Regions from separate parts of the Streptacidiphilus cavernicola genome, predicted to be linked through region 1. Evidence: riboswitches for the same ligand, from Rfam matches in the RefSeq annotation. Region 1 holds a riboswitch; the other holds the start of a gene.
What was found. A riboswitch is a leader RNA that binds a small molecule or an ion and turns the genes downstream of it on or off. The one in region 1 is predicted to bind thiamine pyrophosphate.

Region 1 (5,393 bases):
GCGCTGCCGCCGAGGCCTTCCAGCCGCGGCTCGGCGTCGACGATCCCGCCGACGGCGCAGCTGGTGCGCAGGTCGACGCCCGCCTCGGCGTACCAGCGCCGGGTCAGCTCGCCGACCTCGGCGGGCAGCGCCCCGGCCAGCGGCACCGGGGCCGCCTCGACCACGGTGACCTCGCAGCCCAGCTTCCTGGCCGCGGTCGCGGCCTCGGCGCCGATCCAGCCGGCCCCGATCACCACCAGCCGCGCGCCGGGGCGCAGCGCGGTCCGCAGCGCCACCGCGTCGTCGTGGGTGCGCAGCAGGTGCGCCGCGGCGGGCTGTCCCGGCAGAGCCACCGCGCGGGCCCCGGTGGCGAGCACCAGCCGGTCGTACTCCAGCTCCCCGCCGCCAGTGCGCAGGATCCGCGCCTCCGGGTCCAGGCCGGTGGCGGTGCGGTCGAGCAGCAGGTCGACGCCGAGGCCGCCGTAGTCGAGCTCGAACCGGGAGTTCTCGGCCTTGCCCAGCAGTACGTCCTTGGACAGCGGCGGGCGGTCGTACGGCAGGTGCGGCTCCGCGCCCAGCAGCACCAGCTCCCCTTCGTACCCCTGCCCGCGCAGCGAGACCGCTGTCTGCACTCCGGCCATCCCGGCCCCGACCACCACAAGTCGCATGTCCGTCACTCTACGGGCGGTACTAGAGTGGACGGGAAACCCGCGGGAGCCCGGCGTACCGGGCTGAGAGGGAGGCGGCAGGCCTCCGACCGTCCGAACCTGATCCGGGTCATGCCGGCGAAGGGAGCGCGCCACCGTGCCACGCGCCCATGCAGTCCCCGGCCCCGCCGACGACCCCGGCCCCGCCGACAACCGCGGCTCCGGCCCCGCCGACCGCGGCACAAGCGACGTGCTGGTCGTCGGCGGCGGGGTGATCGGCCTCGCCACCGCCTGGCGCACCGCCCAGCGCGGCCTGTCCGTCACCCTCCTCGACCCCGACCCCGGCCACGGCGCCAACCGGGTCGCCGCCGGCATGCTCGCCCCGGTGACCGAGCTGCAGTACGGCGAGGAGGAGCTGCTCCGGCTCGGCATCGCCTCCAACCAGCGCTACGCCGCCTTCGCCGCCGAGCTGGAGGCCGCCAGCGGCCTCCCCACCGGCTACCGGCCTTGCGGCACTCTGGCCGTGGCACTGGACGCCGACGACCGGGCCGAGCTGCGCGAGGTGCACGCGTTCCAGCAGCGGCTCGGCCTGGCCGCGGAGTGGCTGACCGGCCGCGAGTGCCGTCGGCTGGAGCCGATGCTGGCACCGTCGGTCCGCGGCGGCCTGCTGGTCTCCGGCGACCACCAGGTGGACGGGCGGCGGCTGGGCGCGGCGCTGCTGGAGGCCTGCGTCCGCGCGGGCGTCCGGATCCACCGCTCGCGCGCGGCCAGGATCGAGCTGGCCCCGGCGGGCGACCGGGTCACCGGCGCGCTGGCCGAGGACGGCTCCGCGCTCGGCGCCGGGCAGACCGTGCTCGCGGCGGGCAGCTGGTCCGGGGCGATACCGGGGCTGCCGGCCGCGGCGCAGCTGCCGGTCCGGCCGGTCAAGGGGCAGATCCTGCGGCTGCGGATGGCCACCACCGCGGGCGCGCCGCTGCCCGGCGGCCCGTTCCTGTCCCGCAACCTGCGCGCGGTGGTCCGCGGCGTGCACCTGTACCTGGTCCCGCGCGAGGACGGCGAGCTGGTCGTCGGCGCGACCATGGAGGAGCAGGGCTACGACACCGCGGTCACCGCGGGCGGGGTGTACGAGCTGCTGCGGGACGCGCACGAGCTGCTGCCGGGGATCACCGAGCTGCCGCTGCTGGAGACCGGCGCGGGCCTGCGGCCGGGCACCCCCGACAACGCCCCGCTGCTCGGCCCGACCGCGCTGCCGGGACTGGTCGCCGCGACCGGGCACCACCGCAACGGCATCCTGCTCACCCCGGTCACCGCGGACGCCGTCGCCGACTACCTGACTACGGGTCAACTGCCGCCCGAGGCAGCCCCGTTCACCCCTGACCGATTCAGCTCGCACGCGCTCACGGAGGCCTCCCGATGACCACGACCCTGCCCATCCGTGTCAACGGCGACCCCCGTGAGATCGCCCCCGGCACCACCCTCGCCGAGGTCGTCGCCCTGCTGAGCGCCGCGCCCTCCGGCGTGGCCGCCGCCGTGAACGAGGCCGTGGTGCCGCGCGGCGCCTGGCCCGCCACCCCGCTCGCCGCCGACGACCGGGTCGAGATCCTCACCGCCGTCCAGGGAGGCTGATCCGACGCCATGTCCGACGACTCGCTCACCATCGCCGACCGCACCTTCGGCTCCAGGCTGATCATGGGCACCGGCGGCGCGCCCAGCCTGGAGGTGCTGGAGCAGGCCCTGCGGCTGTCCGGCACCGAGCTGACCACCGTCGCCATGCGGCGGATCAACCCCGCCGCGCGCGGCTCGGTCCTCGACGTGCTGCGGCGCAACGACATCCAGGTGCTGCCCAACACGGCCGGCTGCTTCACCGCGGGCGAGGCCGTGCTCACCGCCCGGCTGGCCCGCGAGGCGCTCGGCACGGACTGGGTGAAGCTGGAGGTGGTCGCCGACGAGCGCACCCTGCTCCCCGACCCGATCGAACTCCTGGACGCCGCCGAGACCCTGGTCGACGACGGCTTCACGGTCCTCCCCTACACCAACGACGACCCGGTGCTGGCCCGGAAGCTGGAGGACGTCGGCTGCGCCGCGGTGATGCCGCTGGGCTCGCCGATCGGCTCCGGTCTGGGCATCCGCAACCCGCACAACTTCCAGCTGATCGTCGAGCGGGCCGGGGTCCCGGTGATCCTGGACGCGGGCGCGGGCACCGCCTCGGACGCGGCGCTGGCGATGGAGCTCGGCTGCGCCGCGGTGATGCTGGCCACCGCCGTGACCCGGGCCCAGGAGCCCGCCCTGATGGCCGAGGCGATGCGGCACGCGGTCGAGGCCGGCCGCCTGGCGCACCGGGCCGGCCGGATCCCCCGCCGCTTCCACGCCGAGGCCTCCTCCCCGATGGCCGGCCGCGCCGACTTCGACCCGGAGGCGCCGGCGTTCGACTGATCCACCGGGATCTTTCCCGGCGATAGCGGGAGCGATCGGACGTCCGCGATCTTGCTGTGATCTGGGTGCGCCAGGATGCGCGACTGTCACAGCTCTCTCGATTGGATTCCGATGTCCTCGCAGCTCCCGCGCCCACTTCGCGCGGTCGGCGCCTCCCTGGCCGCCGCCCTTCTCGCCACTGCCCTCGGCGGCTGCCATGTGCCCGGCACGGAGAAGACGCTGCCCGCGAAGCAGCTGAAGCAGGAGCTGCTGACGGCGCCGGCCGGCTCGACGCCGTTCGCCCGGGGGACCTACTCGCCCAACGGAATCCTGACCGTCGACCAGTTCGTGGACGGCGTCTTCGACACCAAGGACCAGGCCGACGAGAAGGACTTCGTCACCCGGCAGGATCTCCGCTACGCCGCGCAGACGAACTGGGTAGCCCCTGACGGTTCGTCGGTCGACGTCTACCTGCTCCAGTTCGGCGCCTCGGACGGGGCGCAGGCCTTCATCAGCAGCGTCTCCGACGCCACCGCGCAGAACAAGGAGCCGCAGGAGCCGCTGTCCTCCCTGGCCGGTGTCCCCGGCGGCGAGGGCTGGAGCGCGGGCGCGGTGGACGACGAGGGCGACATCGACCAGATCGCCTGGTTCAGAGTCGGCAACATCGCCGTGGACCTGCACTACTTCACTCCCGCCAGCGCCCGCCCGGCCGAGCTGGACCAGCTCGCCAAGGCCCAGCGCGCCCGCCTGGTCAACCAGGTGACGACGCCCTCGCCGCTGCCGCTGCCCACGGACTCCGCGCCGCCCGCCCCCGGCGCCAACGCCTCGGCGACCGCGGCCGACAAGAAGCGCGTGCTGGCCGACCTGGTCGCCGCCCCGCACGGGTCGCACCCCTGGCCGTCCTCGAAGACGAACGGCGCCACCGGCGTCCTGACCCTGGACCAGCTGCTGGACAGGCTCGCCGACACCGCCGCGGACCGGACCACGATGTCCGCCGAGGGAAAGGACCAGGGCTTCCAGTACGCCGTCCGCAAGAACTGGGACGGTGCGGACGGGACCCAGGCCGACGTCTACCTGCTGCAGTTCGCCTCGGCCACCGGAGCGCAGAGCTTCATCCTCGCCCACCAGCAGGGCGCCAAGTCCGCCGTGCCCAGCAAGGGCCTCTACACGATCCCGAACAGCGGCGACGCCGTGGCCTACGAGCGCCCCGGCATCGACCACGACGGCTACGTCTGGACCGACGCCTACTTCGTGTTCGGCAACGTCGCCGTGCGGATCGACTTCTGGGTCCCGGCCAAGGCCCACAGGTCGGAGCTGACCGCCCTGGTCCAGCAGCAGTACGCGAAGCTGCTGAAGGACAGCACCCTGTCCCGGGTCGACGCGGACGCCCCGGCCCTCCCCGGCGGCGACTCCTGATCCGGCCGCACCCGGTTCTTACCGGTCCTGCAACAACCGCACTGTCGCTGCACCCGAAGCCGCACCGAAGGCCCGTAAACTCCCTGGGATGGACACGACGCTGCACGACCCCCTCCTCGGGCGGATGCTCGATGCCCGCTACCGGGTCGAGCAGCGGATCGCCGTGGGCGGCATGGCCACGGTCTACCGGGGGCTGGACACCCGGCTCGACCGGGTGGTCGCGCTCAAGGTGATGCACGCCGGCCTCGCCGGCGACCCCGAGTTCACCGCCCGCTTCATCCGCGAGGCCAAGGCGGTGGCCCGGCTCGCCCACGCCAACGTGGTCAACGTCTACGACCAGGGCGCGGACGGCGACGCGGTGTTCCTGGCGATGGAGTACGTGCCCGGCTGGACCCTGCGCGACCTGATGCGGGACCGCGGCGCGCTGCCGCCGCGCACCGTGCTGGACATCCTGGAGCCGATCCTGGCCGGGCTCGGCGCGGCCCACCGGGCCGGCCTGGTGCACCGGGACGTGAAGCCGGAGAACGTGCTGCTGACCGAGGACGGCCGGGTCAAGGTCACCGACTTCGGGCTGGTCCGCGCGGTCAGCGGGGAGAGCTCGGTCACCACCGGGCAGGTCATGGGCACGGTCTCGTACCTGGCCCCGGAGCAGATCGAGCAGGGCGCGACCGACCCGCGGACCGACGTCTACGCCTGCGGCATCCTGCTGTTCGAGATGCTGACCGGGCACAAGCCGCACACCGGCGACAGCCCGATGCAGGTCATCTACCAGCACCTCAGCACCGACGTCCCGGCGCCGTCCACGCTGGTCCCGGGCCTGGCCCCGCAGCTGGACGCCATAACGGTCGCCGCCGCCGCGCGCGACGCCGCCCGCCGCCCGGCCGACGCGGTGGAGCTGCTGGGCGCGCTGCAGCACATCCGGCGCGAGCTGACCCCGGC
Region 2 (5,393 bases), on a different contig from region 1:
CCACACGGTGACCTCGCCCGGCGCGTCCCGTACCCCCCAGTCGCTGGCCAGCTGCCCGACGATGCCGAGCCCGCGCCCGCCGCGGGCGGTCAGCGAAGGGCTGCCGCGCCTGGGACGGGTCGGCCCGCCGCCGTCGGTCACCTCGACCGTCAGCAGGCCGTCGCTGTGCAGCTCCCAGCCGACCACCACCCGGCCGTCCTCGACGTAGCCGTCCCGGTACCCGGCCGGTTCCGCGCGTTCGTCCGGCCGGTCCGGCTCGGCCCGCGCGTCCCTCTCGACCAGGTCCGGCACCGGCTCCAGCGGCCGGGCATGGCGGCACGCGTTGCTCAGCAGTTCGGAGAGTATGAGGACGGCGTCATCGATGACGACGTCCGGAACCTGCTGTCCGGCGAGGTCCTTGCGAAGACGACGTCGTGCAGCGCTCACGCTTTCAGGACCATGCGGCACGGCCATGGTCGCCGAAGAAGTCGGCACATCTCGCGCTACCACCAGCGCCACCCCCGGACCTCCTCCTCAGCTGTCAACCAGGGTGTGAATGCCCGGTGCGAGCACAGCGGAAACGAGAATAGAAGGACCGCAACCTGCCTTCTCGGCATCACAAATCGAACCCCCGGCACGCATTTCACTATGCGTAGCCACCTGGTTACTGAGGGTTTATCGGGGGTGGTGAAGAATGACGATCCGGGGGATTTTCCAGCCATTCATCCACGCCCGCGTGCGCCTGTCGGGGGTCGCCGCGCGTTCGCCCCGCGGCCACCGGCCGTCGTCCCGGTCTTCGTATGGTCGTTACTGGCGGCCCAGCTGGTCAAGTACCTGGCGCGGATGATTGGTGATGACGGCCTCCACGCCGAGCCGCAGGCAGAGCTCCACGTCCTCGGGATCGTCCACCGTCCACACGTGCACCCGGTGCCCCGCGCGGTGCAGCGCGGCGACGTAGCCGGGGTTCTCCCGGACCAGCTCGATGCCGGGTCCGGCGATCTTCGCGCCGTGCGGCAGGCTGCCGTCGCGGAAGCGCAGCGGGACCCGTTCGGTCAGGAACACGGTGGGGACGGCCGGGGCCAGCTCCCGCACCCGGCGCAGCGAGAGCTGCGAGAAGCTCATGATCCGGACCGGGGAGCGCTCGCCGCTGCTCGGGGTGACCAGATCGAAGCGGTGCAGCAGTTCCAGGAGTTTGCGCTCGACCAGGCCCGCGTAGCGGGTGGGGTGCTTGGTCTCGATGGCCAGCTCGACCCGTCGGCCGCAGTCGGTGGCGAGTTCGAGCAGCCGCTCCAGGGTGAGCACGGCGGTGTGCTCGGTGTCGGTCCAGTCGACCGGGTCGCCCTTCCAGGAGCCGAAGTCGAGCTCGGACAGCTGGGCCAGCTCCAGCGTCGAGACCACGCCGCGGCCGTTGGAGGTGCGGTCGACCGTGCGGTCGTGCACACAGACCAGGTGGCCGTCGGCGGTCAGCCGGACGTCGCACTCCAGCGCGTCCGCGCCCTGGTCGACGGCCAGCTTGTAGGCGGCCAGGGTGTGCTCGGCGAAGGTGCCGGAGGCGCCGCGGTGGGCCACCACCTGGGTGGCGGCACGGTTCGGCAGGACGACCGGGGTCGGGTGTACACGGGACACGCCACCACGATAATCCGCGCGGCCCGCGGACCCCGGTCACCCCAGGTGAACACTTGGCGACCGCGATCCGCGCCGGCGCTACCGTCCCCGCCGCAGCAGCGGCGTCAGCAGCCAGGTGACCAGCGCCGGGACGGCGAAGGAGAACAGCGACGCCGACGTCCACACCTGCGGATGCACATGCAGCGCGTTCTGCGCGTGCGCCCAGAACGTGGTCCACCCGCTCGCCCAGCCGGTCAGCTCCGCCGGATAGATCAGCTGGTAGACCGCGAACCCCAGCGCCCACGGCAGCAGCGGCAGCCAGCGGGCCGGCGCCCCCTCCGAGAGGTCCCAGCCGCCCTCGCGGCGTCCCGCGCCGAAGAAGAAGTCCACCGCCAGCACCGCCGACAGCGGCACGAACACCGCCCCGATCAGGCCGAGGAACGCCTCGTACTCGCTGAAGTCGGTGACCAGCAGCGCGAGCCCGGTGACCAGTGCGCCCAGCAGCACGGTCAGCACCCGGCGGTCCACCCGCGGCAGCAGGTTCTGCACCGACATCGCGGTCGAGTAGACGTTGGCGAAGGACTGGTCCGCCTCGCGCAGCACCAGCACCGCGAAGAACACCCAGCCCGCGGTGATCCCCATGAAGGTGCTGAAGATCCGGTCGCTGTCGTTGCCCACCTGCAGCAGCGCCACCATGCCGACCACGTAGCACCACACCTGGGAGAACGTGTAGCCGGTGAACGCACCCCAGAACGAGCTGCGGGTGCTGCGCGCGTGCCGGGTGTAGTCCGCGGCCAGCGGGACGAAGGAGATGGAGACCGCGATCACCGCGTCGGTGGCCGGCAGGAAGCCCTTCCAGCTGCCGTGCGCGGGCGCGGGCACGCCGCGGCGCAGCAGCTCGACCGTGAAGAACAGCATCGCCAGCCCGACCGCGACCGCCACGTACTTCCGCAGCACGGCGATCGCGCCGAGCGGACGGATCGTCATCACGGTGGTGAGCAGCCCGGCCGCCAGCACGTACAGCCAGTGCGGGCCGCCGCCGAACAGCGTGTGCGCGCCCATCGCGATCACGGTCAGCTCGAACACGCCCCAGCCCAGGCACTGCACGATGTTGAGCACGGTCGGCAGGTAGGAGAAGCGGGTGCCGAACAGTCCGCGCAGGATCGCCATCGCGGGCGCGCCCGACCTGGTCCCGATCACGGCCGCGATGCCGAGCATCACCGAGCCGACCACCGTCCCGACCACGACCGCGGTGAGCGCGGCCGGGACGGACAGGTTCGCGCCGTTGACCACCAGGACGGTCGCCGCGCTCTGGAAGCCGATCAGGCTGACGCCCAGGTTGGTCCAGAACGCGGCCTGGTCGCGGAAGCCGAGGGTGCGCGGCGGCGCGGTGTCCAGCAGCAGCGGCGCCTCGGCCCGGGGGCCCGCCGACCCCTGATGGAGCAGCGGGGCGGAAGAAGAAGGGGGCGGCGGGGGTACGGGGGAAGGCGAAACGGACGTCATGGTGCTCTCAGCTCCCTACGCCGGCATTACCCGGTCAGGTTCAAGCGGTCGGCACCCCGGTTCGGCACCCTCTCAGCCTGGATCGGTCCAAGCTCCCGCGTATCAGTTCGAGCGTCATCGTAGGGCTTGGCGGGCGTCCGGCCAAGGTCGCGTCCACGCCGTGGATGGCTGGTGGGCGGGTCGCGGACGGGCGGCGTAGGGCTGATGGGGATGAAACTGACCTGAACCGAGGATGAGCGAGGCTGTGGGGTGGCTAAGGAAGCTCTCACACGGGTGCGCTATAGATTCGGTCAGGGGAAGTAGCGCATGACTGACCCTTACGATGCCCGGACACCGGGCGGGCAATGCTTGGGACCGAGGTCCCCAGGAGGAGGTCATTCGTGAGTACCGAGCACGAGGACGGGAACGCAGGCGCGCAGCAGCCCGCCCCCGCCGAAGGGACGGGCGCGGGGCCGCTCCCCTACGCGCAGGAGCGCGCCGTGCCGGCTGACGCACGCGTCACGGACGACACCGTCGTCCAGCCCGTCGCGCCGCCGGCCGATCCGGCACTCGCCGGCTTCCCGCCGCCGGTGGCCGCGCCGCCGCAGGCCGCAGCGCAGGCCGCCGAGCCGCAGGCCGCCGCCGAGCCGCGTACGGAGGTGCTGCCGGTCGCGCCTGGCCACGGCGGGCAGGGCGCCCAGGGTGCCCAGACCGGATCGACCGCCTACACCGGATCGGCTCCCCAGGACGCACCCACGGCCCAGCAGCAGGCCCAGGGTCAGCAGCAGGCCCAGGGCCAGGGGTACGGCGCACCTGCCGCGCCGACCGCACCTGCCGCGCCGTCCGCACCCGCCTTCCCGCCCGCCAACGCGCCGGTCCAGGGCGCGTACCCGGCCGACGCCCCCGCCTACCCGCAGCAGCCCCCGGCCGCTCCGGCGATGGCGGCTCCTGCCGCCGCGGCGGCATACGGCGCCGAGTCGCCCGCCCAGCAGAGCCTGCACCAGCCGCCCTACGGCGGTGGCGGCTCCGGCGAGCCCGGCTACGGCGGTGCCGCCCACACCGGTGACGCTGCCGGCGACGGCCACGGCGGGGGCCTCCCCCCGTACGCCGGCTACCCCGGCTCGGCCTACCCGCCGCCCGGCACGGACCCGTACGCCCCGGCCGCGAAGCCCAAGAAGCGCCGCGGCGGCCTGATCGCGCTGCTCGCCGCGACCGCGATCGTCGCGGGCGCCGTCGGCGGCGGCATCGGCGCCGCGCTGGAGAACAACGACAGCTCCTCCGGCAGCACCACCGTGTCGACCAGCGTCGACCCCAAGGCGCTCAGCCGGGCGCCCGACAGCATCGCCGGGATCGCCGCCAAGGCGCTGCCCAGCGTGGTGACCATCTCGGCGAGCAACTCGCAGGAGTCCGGCACCGGCACCGGGTTCGTCTACGACACCGACGGCCACATCCTCACCAACAACCACGTGGTGGCGCCCTCGGAGAACGGCGGCAAGCTGTCGGTGAAGTTCTCCGACGGCTCCAGCTACCCGGCGACCATCGTCGGCCGCGCCTCCGGCTACGACGTGGCCGTCATCAAGATCGACGGAACCCCGAAGAAGCCGCTGGTGCCGCTGGCACTGGGCAACTCCGACCAGGTGGCGGTGGGCGACACCACCATCGCGATCGGCGCCCCGTTCGGCCTGTCCGGCACGGTCACCTCCGGCATCATCAGCGCCAAGAACCGCCCGGTCGCCTCCGGCGACGAGACCGGCGCGCAGACGTCCTACATGAACGCGCTGCAGACCGACGCGTCGATCAACCCGGGCAACTCCGGCGGTCCGCTGATGAACTCCTCCGGGCAGGTCATCGGCATCGACTCGGCGATCCAGTCGACCGGCCAGAGCTCGGGCGGCGGCCAGTCCGGCAGCATCGGCCTCGGCTTCGCGATCCCGATCAACCAGGCCAAGTGGGTCGCCGACCAGCTGATCAAGACCGGCAAGCCGACGTACCCGATCATCGGCGTGCTGCGCGACGACACCTACCAGGGCGACGGCGCCAAGATCGCCGCCGCACCGGTCCAGGGCACCCCCGCGGTCACCCCCGGCGGCCCGGCCGACAAGGCCGGCCTCAAGCCGGGCGACATCATCACCGAGCTCGGCGGCGTCCAGATCGACAGCGGCCCCACCCTGGTCAGCGAGATCTGGTCGCACCACCCCGGCGACGTGGTCAGCGTCACCTACACCCGAGGCGGCACCAGCCACACCACCAGCGTCACCCTGGGCTCCCGCGTCGGCGACCAGTAACCACCGGGCCGGGCACCCGGCCTCGGGCACCCGGGCACTCGC

Region 2: it holds a riboswitch for thiamine pyrophosphate, as region 1 does, so the genes downstream of both, ACEZDE_RS14925 (purine-cytosine permease family protein) here and thiO (glycine oxidase ThiO) in region 1, are expected to answer to the same signal.

The regions. Positions count from the first base shown of each region.
Region 1 is NZ_JBHFAB010000005.1:210,864-216,256, reverse strand. It holds gene ACEZDE_RS09160 (NAD(P)/FAD-dependent oxidoreductase) at 1-647, opposite strand, end outside; TPP riboswitch at 689-774, shown strand; gene thiO (glycine oxidase ThiO) at 877-2,043, shown strand; gene thiS (sulfur carrier protein ThiS) at 2,040-2,252, shown strand; gene ACEZDE_RS09145 (thiazole synthase) at 2,262-3,059, shown strand; gene ACEZDE_RS09140 (hypothetical protein) at 3,171-4,454, shown strand; gene pknB (Stk1 family PASTA domain-containing Ser/Thr kinase) at 4,543-5,393, shown strand, end outside.
Region 2 is NZ_JBHFAB010000009.1:183,134-188,526, reverse strand. It holds gene ACEZDE_RS14935 (ATP-binding protein) at 1-426, opposite strand, end outside; gene ACEZDE_RS14930 (glycerophosphodiester phosphodiesterase) at 787-1,605, opposite strand; gene ACEZDE_RS14925 (purine-cytosine permease family protein) at 1,684-3,087, opposite strand; TPP riboswitch at 3,083-3,196, opposite strand; gene ACEZDE_RS14920 (S1C family serine protease) at 3,468-5,351, shown strand.